Regions from separate parts of the Cellvibrio japonicus Ueda107 genome, predicted to be linked through region 1. Evidence: predicted binding sites of a transcription regulator. Region 1 holds the regulator's gene; each other region holds the start of a gene.
What was found. The regulator FliA, encoded in region 1, starts transcription of late flagellar genes. The targets are predictions, from matches to a motif close to TAAAGTTATNNNNNNNNCGGCCGATANCC.
Positions count from the first base shown of each region.

Region 2: CJA_RS09425 (chemotaxis protein CheV) is a predicted target of FliA. The motif match lies at 1,616-1,644, and genes of this name have one in related genera.
Region 3: fliD (flagellar filament capping protein FliD) is a predicted target of FliA. The motif match lies at 1,570-1,598, and genes of this name have one in related genera.

Region 1 is NC_010995.1:2,469,454-2,473,665, forward strand. It holds gene CJA_RS10390 (chemotaxis protein CheA) at 1-336, opposite strand, end outside; gene CJA_RS10395 (protein phosphatase CheZ) at 413-1,216, opposite strand; gene cheY (chemotaxis response regulator CheY) at 1,252-1,635, opposite strand; gene CJA_RS10405 (RNA polymerase sigma factor FliA) at 1,854-2,597, opposite strand; gene CJA_RS10410 (MinD/ParA family protein) at 2,647-3,471, opposite strand; gene flhF (flagellar biosynthesis GTPase FlhF) at 3,659-4,212, opposite strand, start outside.
Region 2 is NC_010995.1:2,254,811-2,259,022, forward strand. It holds gene CJA_RS09420 (CheR family methyltransferase) at 1-492, opposite strand, end outside; gene CJA_RS09425 (chemotaxis protein CheV) at 567-1,529, opposite strand; gene flgA (flagellar basal body P-ring formation chaperone FlgA) at 1,735-2,505, shown strand; gene flgM (flagellar biosynthesis anti-sigma factor FlgM) at 2,680-2,994, shown strand; gene CJA_RS09445 (flagella synthesis protein FlgN) at 3,077-3,553, shown strand; tRNA gene CJA_RS09450 (tRNA-Arg) at 3,676-3,752, shown strand; gene CJA_RS09455 (16S rRNA (uracil(1498)-N(3))-methyltransferase) at 3,801-4,212, shown strand, end outside.
Region 3 is NC_010995.1:2,232,268-2,236,479, reverse strand. It holds gene CJA_RS19855 (flagellin N-terminal helical domain-containing protein) at 1-1,417, shown strand, start outside; gene fliD (flagellar filament capping protein FliD) at 1,637-3,691, shown strand; tRNA gene CJA_RS09335 (tRNA-Asp) at 3,921-3,997, opposite strand; tRNA gene CJA_RS09330 (tRNA-Val) at 4,037-4,112, opposite strand; gene CJA_RS19050 (cytochrome c-type biogenesis protein) at 4,123-4,212, shown strand, end outside.

The DNA.
Region 1 (4,212 bases):
CAATGCCTCACGTTGGGAAACCAGCTCAAACTGCTGGTTTACCATGTCCAGTGCCTGTAGCACCACATCCATTAATTCAGACGTGACTGTGCGCTTTCCGTTGCGCAATATATCGAACAAATTCTCGGTGACGTGACAGCATTCCACCATAGGAGTAAGTGACAGAAAACCTGCGCCGCCCTTAACCGTGTGGAACCCACGGAAGATGGCATTGAGCAGGTCTTTATCTTCAGGTCGCTGTTCAAGGTCTACCAGCTGCTGGTTAAGGCGTTCGAGAATTTCACCCGCCTCTACCAGAAAGTCCTGAAGAATATCTTCGTCGTCACCAAAACTCATTCATTGTTCCTCATAACCCTGATTTGTGTTGCTCCGCTTATGGCGAGGCTTATTGAAACCCGACCAGGGTGGGATATTAAAAGCCCAGGCTCGATAAGAGGTCATCTACCTCATCCTGCCCGGAAACTACATCGGCACGTTCTTTATTTATTTGAGGGCCTTCCGGCTCGGTTTTACGTTTTTGAACGATCAGGCGATCCTGCTCATCCTGTTCAACATCATTGACCAGGCCCGTAACCTCCTCCACCTGTCCCGCAATACGAACCAGGGTAACCAGGTCTTTTTCAACATCATTGATCAAACCAATGACTCGCTTAAGTACCTGGCCAGTGAGATCCTGAAACCCCTGCTCCAAAACGATATCTTGCAAATTCTTACTGAGCTGTCCGGTACCCGTGACCATTTGCCCAAGGAAACCGTCCATGCGCTCATAGAGCTGGCGGAATTCATCGGCGGTCATCTCGCGACGCTTTAAACGCGCCCACTCAGTACGCAAACTGGATGCTTCTTGCCCCAGGTTCATTGCAATGGGGGCGGCCTCATCAACCATATCCATGGTTTTTTCCGCCGCCTTTTGCGTTAATTCCATAACGTAATTCAAGCGATTGGTAGCGTCATGGATATCGGAGTTGGCAATTTTGGGAGGTTCTTTGCTCAGGTCGGCATCAACATTGAAATTGACAATAGCATCGTGCAAACCGCGGGTAAGGCGCCCGACAGATTGGAAGATATGCTGATCCCGGGTTTTGGTCAGCGCCTGGATCAGTATCGAGGCCGCCTCATAGTCACTATGGTGCAACTTGTCAGCGAGGAGCTTGGCGCATTCTTTCAGCTCCGAAATAAACTCGGTATGGGCAGATACATGAATGTCGGATGCCATTGCAGTGCCTTAATGTATTGTTGGTGTGCGACAGGCTAGCCTACGCGATCAAAAATCTTCTCGATTTTTTCTTTGAGCGCCTGTGCAGTAAACGGCTTGACCACATACCCATTAACGCCAGCCTGGGCTGCTTCAATGATTTGGTCGCGCTTGGCTTCTGCGGTGACCATCAACACTGGCAGGCTGCGCAATTTTTCATCTGCGCGCACTGCTTTAAGCAAATCAATACCTGTCATTCCCGGCATATTCCAGTCGGTTACCAAAAACTGGAAATCACCATTTTTCAGCATTGGCAGCGCTGTAACACCATCATCTGCTTCATGGGTATTGGAGAACCCCAAATCGCGCAGCAGATTTTTAATAATCCGTCGCATTGTCGAAAAGTCATCAACAATCAGGATTTTCATGTTCTTATCCAATGCAACCTCCACTCACCCTGGCGGGAAATTCGTTTATTCATAGTCTAGTCGGCGTTGACACTTAGGCCAGCCACGCTGGCGGAAAATATCAACTTTTGCTGCCAATCATAGCCCAAAACCTCTCGGCAGTAGCCCGGTTTGCCATCTTTACACCTGTTGAACCAGGCGACTGCACACTTTTCCATCAAACTGCATTGCCCCTGTGCAAACCGCATTGTTCAGGGATTGTGCCAAGCCGTCATTTTTTGCCGCAAACGCGCCGCTGCCTGGCTGTGAATCTGGCTGATGCGGGACTCACTCACACCTAATACCAAACCGATTTCCTTCAGGTTTAGCTCTTCATCGTAGTAAAGCGCCAGCACCAGGCGCTCACGTTCGGGCAACAAGGCGATAGCATCCGCCAGCGCACGTTTCAGGCCATCCCGCTGGATACTCTCTAATGGACTGGCAAAGACACTGCTGTGATCAGAGCCATCAATATTGCTGTCCTCTTCCCCGAAGGTTTCTTCGTAGCTAAACAGGCGACTGCCGGAGGAGTCCTGCAGCATTTGATAATACTCATCAAGGCCGACATCCAGTTCAGCCGCAATTTCTGTGTCACTGGCATCGCGCCCCGTGCGCGCCTCGACGGCGGCCATGGCCTGTGAAATACGCCGACCATTGCGATGTACGGAGCGAGGAGCCCAGTCACCACGGCGCATTTCATCGACAATAGCCCCGCGAATACGAATACCCGCATAGGTTTCAAAACTGGCCCCGCGCGAGGCATCATATTTTTGTGAGGCTTCGATCAGGCCGATCATGCCGGCCTGGATAAGGTCTTCCACCTGCACCGAGGCAGGCATACGCAGCATCATGTGGTAAGCAATGCGCTTTACCAAAGGCGCATAGTCTTCGACATTGATGGGATTATCGAGAAACTGCTTCTTATCGTACATGGTTAAACCGTTGACTGCGGCCATTACCCAGCACCTTCATAACTCGCACGCTTCAATTGACTCCGAGTACCGGCTAGCGCGCATTGGCAGCGAGCAGCAAGCGCTCGACGAAAAACTCCAGGCGACCGGTAGGAGAGCTTGGCAATGGCCAGCGATCCACCACCTGGGCAAGGTTGCGAATCGCTACCGCAGCCTTCGAGGCAGGGGCAAATTCCAGCAACGCTTTTTGTTTTTGCACGGCTTTACGTACGTTTTCATCAAAGGGAACCTGCCCAACGAATTGCAAGGTTACATCCAGAAAACGCTCACAGACACTATTGAGCTTATTGAACATATTCTGGCCTTCTGCCGCAGTGCGAGTCATGTTAGCGACCACGCGAAAACGCATCATGCCGTATTCTTTATTGAGCAACTTGATCAGGGCATAGGCATCGGTAATAGAAGATGGCTCATCACAAACCACAATAACGACTTCATTGGCGGCGCGTACAAAACTGATGACGGTATCGGAAATACCCGCTGCCGTATCTATCACCAATACATCAACTTGATCAGATAACTCATTGAAAGCATTAATTAATCCAGCATGCTCGGCAGCGCTGAGCTCCGCCATACGCTGGACACCAGAAGACGCGGGTACAATTTTGACACCGCCAGGCCCGGTTACCAGGACTTCGCTCAGGCTATGGGTGCCTGCCAGTACATCAGCCAGGGTATGAGTGGCCTTGATGCCCAGGAGCACATCGACATTGGCCAGCCCCAGATCAGCATCCAGCAACACTACGCGGCGGCGCATCTCTGCCAGGGCAATACTCAGATTGACAGAGATATTACTCTTGCCTACCCCGCCTTTTCCGCCGGAGACCGCGATCACTTGTACTGGCCGCATTTGACTCATCACTCTTGACCCATCAAGGTTTAAACATCATGCGAGAACCCTGCTCGCCGGGAGTTTTTTTACCGGGTATAAATGTGAACTGATTATAGTTAGAGATTAAAAAGCTGCCCGATTAATTTCTTATTTCCCAGAAAAATTAATCACTTATAACCAAACTCTAATCAACTTGTTCAATTTTTTAACACCCTTAAAGCACTGCCGAGGCGGGATTCGCCTTCAGTAGCGCTGCGGCCCGCGATACTAATTGATGGGCACGGGCTACTTCTATGTTTTTAGGGATATCTTGTCCATCGGTGGTATAGGCAACCGGTAACCGGCTCTGCATAACAACCCCTAACGCCTCGCCCATACTGGCAGTTTCATCCAATTTGGTCAGGATGCAGCCCTGTAAGCGCGCTGCGCCGTAGGCATGGATCGATGCTTTCAACATCTGTGCCTGACTATTGCAAGACATTACCAGATAGGTATTGACCTGCTTCAGCTCTGCCAGCGCATGCAGCTGCGCCTTGAGGTGGGGGTCACCATGGCGGAAACCGGCGGTATCAATAAGCACCAGAGAACAGTGGCGCAGGCTGCGCAGTACCATGTCCAGGGAGTTGGCCTCATCAACCACCTTGACCGGTACACGCAGGATACGCGCCAGGGAGCGAAGTTGGTCATGGGCAGCAATACGATAGGTATCCGTAGTGATCAAAGCCACTTTATCAGCGCCATGTTGCAATACATAACGCGCAGCCAGCT
Region 2 (4,212 bases), 210 kb from region 1:
AGAGGATAAATCCGTAGCAATCACCTGCACCGGACGGGACAAATTACCCATCTGCAATCGCTTGTATTCCTCCACCATCATACTGATGGAATAAGGCTCTTGTCCCGAGGAGCAGGCGGCAGACCAGATACGGATTGGGCCAAACATGCGGTTGTTGGGAACCATCAATTGCGGCAAAAGAGTGTTACGCAGGTATTCATAGGGGTAGATGTCGCGAAACCAGAAGGTTTCGTTGGTTGTCATGCAATCAATGACTTGCTCACGCAACTTACGGTTAAAGCCCTGTTTAAGCACTTTAACCAGCTCGCCAAACGAATGCAGATTGTTTTCCTCCAGGATGCGACGAATACGGTTAGTCACCAGGTATTGCTTGTTGTCGCCCAGCGATATACCGCAAGCGTCCTCAAGAAACTGGCGAAACTGGTCAAACTCTCCCGGATCAATACGATCGCGAGGGTTAGGCTGACCAAAGGGGGGGGATTTGTTAATCATAAAAATCCAAAATCAGGATTACCACCTGAACACCGGGAGCATCCGCTCCCGGTATCGCGACCTATACAGGTTGATCAGGCGCCTGGTTGAACCGCAGGCAAGAGGCTCTCACCGGTCATTGCCAATACACGATCATTGACACGACGGGCCAGCTCATCCGGGTGGAACTTGGCAAGGAAATCATCCGCGCCAACCTTGCGCACCATCGCCTCATTAAACACCCCACTCAGGGAGGTGTGCAAAATAATATGCAGGTTTTTAAGCTCAGGATTATTGCGCACTTCGGCAGTAAAGGTATAACCATCCATCTCCGGCATTTCAATATCGCAGATGATCATAATCAATTCACCGTAGGGGTCCTTACCTTCCTTCAACAAGCTTTTAAGGTACGCCAGCGCTTCGGCACCATCCTTTTTCAGGGTTGTGCGAATCCCCATACCCTCAACGACACGCTGGATCTGCTTGCGCGCAATGGTTGAGTCATCAACGATAAGGACATGCCGCTGTACCGCGCGCTCGGCAATGCCATCCTGGATGACGCCTGCACTGACCTCTTCGCGGATTGGCGATACTTCAGCCAGGATTTTCTCAACATCAATAATTTCTACTAACTGGCCATCGACCTGGGTCACAGCGGTAAGGTAGTGCTCCTTACCTGCCCCCTTGGGTGGCGGGTGTATATCTCCCCAGTTCATATTCACAATTCGCTCGACCGAACGAACCAGAAACCCCTGGGCGGTACGGTTGTATTCAGTGATGATGACAAAACAACTTTCTATATCTGGTAGCGCCCGCTTACCAATCGCCAGATTCATATCCATGATTGGCAAGGTTCCACCGCGAATGTGCGCTACACCGCGCACAACGGAACTACGACCGGGAATAGCATTCAATTGCGGACATTGCAGGACTTCTTTGACCTTGAAGACGTTAATGCCATAAAGCTGCTGTCCCCCCAAACGGAACAGGAGCAGCTCGAGACGATTTTGACCAACCAGCTGGGTGCGCTGATTGACACTATCCATTACGCCAGCCATGTAGCTACCTCATTGATAGGGTGGGAAGAGGCCCCAACCAGAAACCGGGATACCGGCATAGTCTTTGCTTTTTTACCACTATCACCGCTTAGCGGCCTTAAAGCGTCAATCTTTAGCGATATACCGCTGCTGGCGACAGCTCTCTGATATACCACCGGAGAAGTTCAGTGACGCCAATTCTTACCTAGAGAGAATAGGACAAAATATGGAACTTCCTAGTTTTTATAAAACTTTCTTTGCCGCCAAGGCCAGTATTGGCCGGCAGCGGCAGCTATTTGCCGCACTCTTCATCAGTTTGGTGTTTTTATGCTCTAGCCCCGATAAAACCCAGGCCTCAGTGGTAAATCATCACTTCTACCCATTGGCAGAACTCAAACAGGATACAGCCAATTTTTTGACATCCTATTACCAGCATTTAGGAAGTCTGGAGGTGAGTGTCGGCAACCTGGATAGGCGCTTGCGCCTGAACCGCTGTAACGATCCAGTTGAATTTACCCCGCGCGACAGCTCGGGCACTGGAGGAAATATCAGCGTACAGGTGAAATGCCAGACCCAAGGTGGCTGGACTTTACATATCCCTGCGCAGGTTTCTGTATTCCGCTCTATTCCTGTCGCCATGCGCGACCTGGCTCGCGGCGAGCAAATCTCAGCAAGTGACATTCAATGGGAAACTATCAACATCAGCCTGCTGCGCCAAAGCTATCTTCTTGAAACAAAAGAAATTATTGGTCTGGAGGTCAAACGCAACATCGGTTTGGGAAGCCCGTTTCTGAGCGCATCCCTGGATGCCCCCAAGGTCATATATCGCGGTGAAACCGTCGACCTGGAGTCTTCCGTCGGCGGTATTAACGTCAGTGCCAGCGGCACGGCCCTGGCGGATGGGCGCCTCGGACAAAAGATACGGGTAAGAAACAACCAATCCGATCGCGTAGTAACAGGCACGGTTGTTGCTTCAGGAAAAGTCAGTGCACGTTAACAGGCCAATCGCGCAACAGGATTTTGTAAATAAGTTGCTAAAGTATTTGCTAAAGCGGCCGATAGCAGAAGTAAGCGCCCTAAAATCCGTCTCGGACAAGCCAATATCAAGGCTTCCTGGAACGGCCTGGCCGCAACAGCAAGACATAGCAACTGAAATACACTGGGGAAACACATGAACTTTGATACCAACAACAGCATAGGCGCCCTGGGTTCCAAAACAACCCGTGGCAAAGTCTCTGCCCCGACTACTGAGGGCAAATCCACCACGCCGGAAAAGGCAGCTGCCCGCACGGATATCGGCGACCAGGTTGTCTTGAGCCAGGAGGCGCAAAGCGCTGGCCGCCTGCAGGCCAAAATCAACAGCCTGCCCGATGCCAACCTGGAGCGAGTTGCAGAAATTCGTCGCGCCATTGCCGAAGGCCGATTCGAAATCAATCCTGAACGCATAGCCGAAAACATGCTCAACCAGGAAGATTTATTGAATTAACAGGGGCTAACGCACCCTCAGGTACTGCCCCCCAGTCATTGCCTGTGGAATAAAACCCCATACACAAAACGCAGAGGTTGCTATGTCTCTTGATGCTAACCAATTGCGCCAGATGCTGGCGCAGGATACCGACGCTGTCCATCAGCTCAAAACCCTGCTTCTGCAGGAGCGCGATTTACTTCCCAGCCGCAACCACGATCAACTGAGCCAAATCCTCGAACAAAAAACGGTATTGGTTGACCAGCTCAACCAACACGCCCAGATTCGCCAGCAACTCCTGCGCACATTGGGACTGCCAGAAAATGCCGATGGCTGGGATCTGTTTCTGCAGCGCAATAGCCTCACCCTGTCGCTGCGCGACGGCTGGAAACAATTAATGGAAGATGTTGCCGAGTGCAAAGCACTCAATGAAATCAATGGAAAACTTATTGCCCGCTCACGCCAGACACTGGATCACCTGCTCAACCTGCTGCGCGGCAAGGCACCCGCACCGAGCCTCTACACGGCCAATGGCGAGCAAACCCAGCAGAGCCACTCCCATACCCTCGCTAAAGCCTGATCCACTTTCTGCTGCTAATCCATGCCCTGTTGACAGCCCCATTGCCAACAGGGCAACACAATCTGCGCTAACGCCTTGGATTCTCACGCAAAACTACCTACAATGCCGTCTCTTTTTTTCCTGCTCCGGTAGCTCAGTTGGATAGAGCAGCCGCCTCCTAAGCGGCAGGTCGGACGTTCAAATCGTCTCCGGGGCACCATCTCTCAATAGCCTGATTGGCCGGCAAAACACTCGCGGTGCAACTCCCATGAATCTGGTGCTTCTCACAGAACAAGACCTGGAGTCCAGTCATGGCAACCTCTGGCGAGCGCGCATCCGGGATGTCCGTCGCTACTCCCATATCACCCGTATCCACGGCGCCAAGGTGGGCGATAGCCTCAAGGCCGGCATCCTCAATGGCCCCATAGGACAAGCACAAATACTGCAACTAACCGATCAGGAGATTCTGGTTGAGCTAAACAACCTGGAGCTGGTATCGCCACCAGCGCTCCCCCTGACACTGATGCTGGGGCTACCGCGCCCTAAAATGCTCAAGCGTATTTTTCAAACCATTGCCACGCTGGGTGTGAAGCAGCTCTACCTTATTAATTCCTATCGCGTGGAAAAAAGTTATTGGCAAACCCCCTTCCTGCAAGACGATGCCATACACGAACAGCTTA
Region 3 (4,212 bases), 240 kb from region 1:
CATCGTCAAAGCCCTGGAAACCTTTGATGGTGCTTCGGATACCTGGGATGAATTGCTGGGTTATATCAACACCAACGTGCTGGGTGTCGCTGCATCTACCTACGCCCAGGCAACCGGTACGGGTGTTGGCACCGGTGTTCTGGAGAACGGCGATGTCTTTGAAGTGACAATCACCAAACTGGATGGCTCTACCAGCGTCATCCAGGTAACAAATACCCAGAATATGGATGAACTGGTAGAAAAAATTAATGCGGAAAGCGGTGGTTTGTTGAATGCCATGGTGACGGAAAGCGGCCGCTTGAGTATTGCCGCCCAGAATGTACAGTCACTGACAGTTGCAGATACCAGTAATGCCGGCGGTACAGTGGCAGGGGCGTATAATGGTCGCCTGGTGCTGGAGTCCAAACACGGTGATCCCATCACCATTACCCGTGGCTCAACCGGTACCCTGGCACAACTGGATCAATTGGGTTTCCGCGAAAATACCAATGCTGGCCAGGTTGAAGGTGTCGGTATCACGACACCTAACGTTGCCTGGAATGTGGGCGACTTAACGATCAATGGCGTAGTGATTTCCAATAAGGATACCAATAGCCTTGCCGGGAAAATCGCTGCAATAAATGCTGCCCAGGCTGATACAGGTGTTACTGCAGAAGCTTTCTCGGCAACAACCCTGGACTTTGGCAGTGTTGACCTTTCTACGATTACATCCGCGCTGTTGATGAACGGTGAACCGATCAATATTAACGGTGCCACCAGTATTGGCGATATTGTAAATGCATTTAATGCCAAAAAAGATGTTACCGGCATTAGTGCGACCCTGCTGGGAACCCGTGTGGTACTTGAGGGGAATGCCGCGGCGATTACCTTCGGTGTCGATGGTACCAACAATGGCTTGGCGAACTTGAACGCCGCTACTCTGCAAATCCAGTCAGGTACAGGTGCGGCAACCACTATTAGTGCTACGACAGAGACAGTGCCTGGTGGTATCAAACTGACCAGTGTCAACGGAGCTCCAATCAGCATCAGGCTGGGCGCTAACGCTGTACCGGCAACGATTGGTTTGCTTGAGTCAAATGTGACTGCTGAGGGAGCCTTTGGAACCGCTATTGCCTCTATCAGTATCGATACGGTAGCCGGTGCGCAAAAGGCAATCGGTGTGATTGATAAAGCCTTGGCGACCATCAATGATGCTCGCTCGCAGTTGGGTGCGATCAACAACCGATTGGACTTTACCATGTCCAACCTGGCTAATATCTCGGAAAAAACCTCTGCCTCTCGTTCGCGTATCGTGGATGCGGACTTTGCTGCGGAGACTGCAGCATTGAGCCGGGCCCAGGTGCTACAGCAAGCCGCTACTGCGATGCTGGCCCAGGCAAATGCCAGACCTGAACAGGTGTTGTCACTTTTGCGTTAATCGCCCGGTGATCAACAAAAAACCGCAGCTTGACTGCGGTTTTTTGTTCGAGGCCCTGGTTATATTAAAAATGTTTTCCGTGGCTTTTGGTTATAATTTAAGGCGTGTCACCGAATAGTAAGGACTTGTGAAAAAAAAGCGGCAAAATCGGCTAAAGTTTATGCGTGTGCAGCCGCTAAACAATGTGATAAGCGGTAAATCCATGCCTGGGAGGTATCCATGGTAACGACAACCAACAGTACGAATGCAGCGACAGGTTCCAGTATTATCAGTGCCCTGGGCACGGGTTCTGGTATCGATACCAATGCATTAACCAATCAACTGGTTGAAATCAACAAGGCCGCCCAGACCCAGCGTCTTACAACACGTAAAACCCTGCTTGAGACCCAGATTTCCGATTACGGCCTGTTGCGCAGCTCACTGGCCAAGCTGGAAAGTGCAGCAGCGGCATTGGGCAGCTCGGATACCTTTAATGCCAAGGCCGTCTCTCTACCCAGCACCTCCTTGCTCAGCATCACCAAACTGAATGCTTCCGCCAATGCGGGAGATTACCAACTGAAAGTCGAGCAGATTGCCCAGGCCCAATCGTTGAGTTCGGGGACGTTCGCTTCGATGAATGCGCCGATAGGCAAGGGCACCCTCACCATTCGATTGGGTGAGTGGAACGATGACCTTACCAGCTTTGGTGTTGACTCTACGAAAACCGGTGCAGAAATTGTTATTGATGACTCCAATAATTCATTGATGGGGTTGCGCGACGCTATTAACAAAGCCGGTATTGGTGTGAGCGCCAGTATTGTGAGTGATGGTGGCAGTTATAAATTGCTGTTAACGGCGAAATCTGGTGCCAAAAATGAAATTGAAATCTCTGTAGCAGAGGCCGACGGCTCTTCGGGTTTGTCCAGTTTTAGTTTTAATGAGTCCACCCAGAATCTCACTCAACAACAGGGCGGTTTGGACGCAAAAATTCGTGTAAATGGCCTGCTGGTTAGTCGAGAGTCCAACCAGGTTAAGGATGTTGTAGAAGGGCTGGAGTTCGATCTTTTCGCTGCATCTACCACAGAAACGATAACCATCAATATCACCGAGGATAAAACCGTCGCGGAAACTGCTATTCGCGATTTTGTCACAGCTTATAACACCTTTAAAACAGAAGTTGAAAAACTGGTAGGGTTTGATGCCGAGAAAAAAGACTACGGTAGTTTGCGTACTGACCCCTTGGCAAAAAATCTTGTGCAGGGTATCCGCAATATATTGTCATCGTCGGTTGCCGGTCTGAGCGGTGGTTTTACCAACCTTTCGTATCTGGGTATCCGCACAGAGCTGGATGGTTCATTAAAAATTATTGAAAACGAAGGCAATACGGGTTTTCGTGCAGCTATTGATAACAATTTTGATCTGGTGCGTGATTTATTTGTTCCCAAAACCAGTAGTTCAACTGCACAGATTGACATCACCAAATATACGGCTAATACCAAGCCCGGTACCTATGATGTTGTGATCAGCCAGCAGCCATCCAAAGGCAAGCTGACAGGTGATGAACTCCAATTAACTTTTCCTCTGGATACTACCGGAAAAGATTACAGCTTTAAGATGCGTGTCGATGGTATAGAAACCAATTTGATTAGCTTGCCAAGTGACAAGGTATACGCTTCCGGGGCTGAGTTAGCCATGGATCTGCAAAGTCTGATTAACCTTGATTCCAATGTGAAGGAAGCGCGTGCGTCCCTGGCGGTTAGCTATGATGCAGACACTGGGACATTACAATTCATTTCTGATGCTTATGGCTCATCCACCCGTATTGATATTACCGAAGCCAGTGACGACCTGGCGGATTTGGGGTTGAGTGTTGCTACCGGTGTATCAGGTAAAGATGTTGCAGGTACTGTCGGCGGTGTTGCCGCTTTTGGTTACGGCAACGTGCTCTTACCGGCACTGGGTAGTCCGGCAGAAGGTTTGACCATGACGATTGAGCCAGGAACTACTTCGGGTAGTGTCACTTTTTCGCGTGGTTTTTCGGGCACCATGAGCAATCTGATCAATGACTATCTGAAGTCATCTGGTGTTATCAAAGAGCGTGAGGACTCTATTAATAGAGATATCACCAGAGTTGGTAAAGATGAAGAGGCATTAGAGCGTCGTAGTGAAGCCTATAGGGCACGGCTGATGTCACAGTTCCAGGCGATGGAAGCTATTGTGCGCAGTTTGAATTCAACGGGAAGCTTCCTGGATGGCATTTTGGATCGTTTGCCATTCACAGCGAAGAGTAGCTAATTCGTGATGGTTAACCCATGATTTGATGGGATACTGAAAGGCAGATTGCTTAGGCAGTAAACAGAACGAAAAGTAAAGGGAGGCGGAAACGCCTCTTTTTTTATTGTTGCGCGTGAACTCAGTTTAGGATTTTTACCATGTCTGCATAACAAAAAAGCCGAGCTGCGTTCCCGGGTAGGGGGCTTGCTCGGCTTTTTGCAGGTCGTCAGATAAATCAACCTGAATAAAGTGGCGGACCGGACGGGGCTCGAACCCGCGACCTCCGGCGTGACAGGCCGGCATTCTAACCGACTGAACTACCGGTCCGCTGCGTTCAGATTTACGATTTACTTTGTGGGTGAATCGTGGTGGGCGGTACAAGACTCGAACTTGTGACCCATGCCTTGTAAGGGCATTGCTCTACCAACTGAGCTAACCGCCCAAGACCGGGTATGACTACCCGTACCTTGTTGGTGGCGCGTATTCTAATCATCCCCATTCATTGGTCAACCTTTTTTTTACGGGTATTGACAAAAACTGCA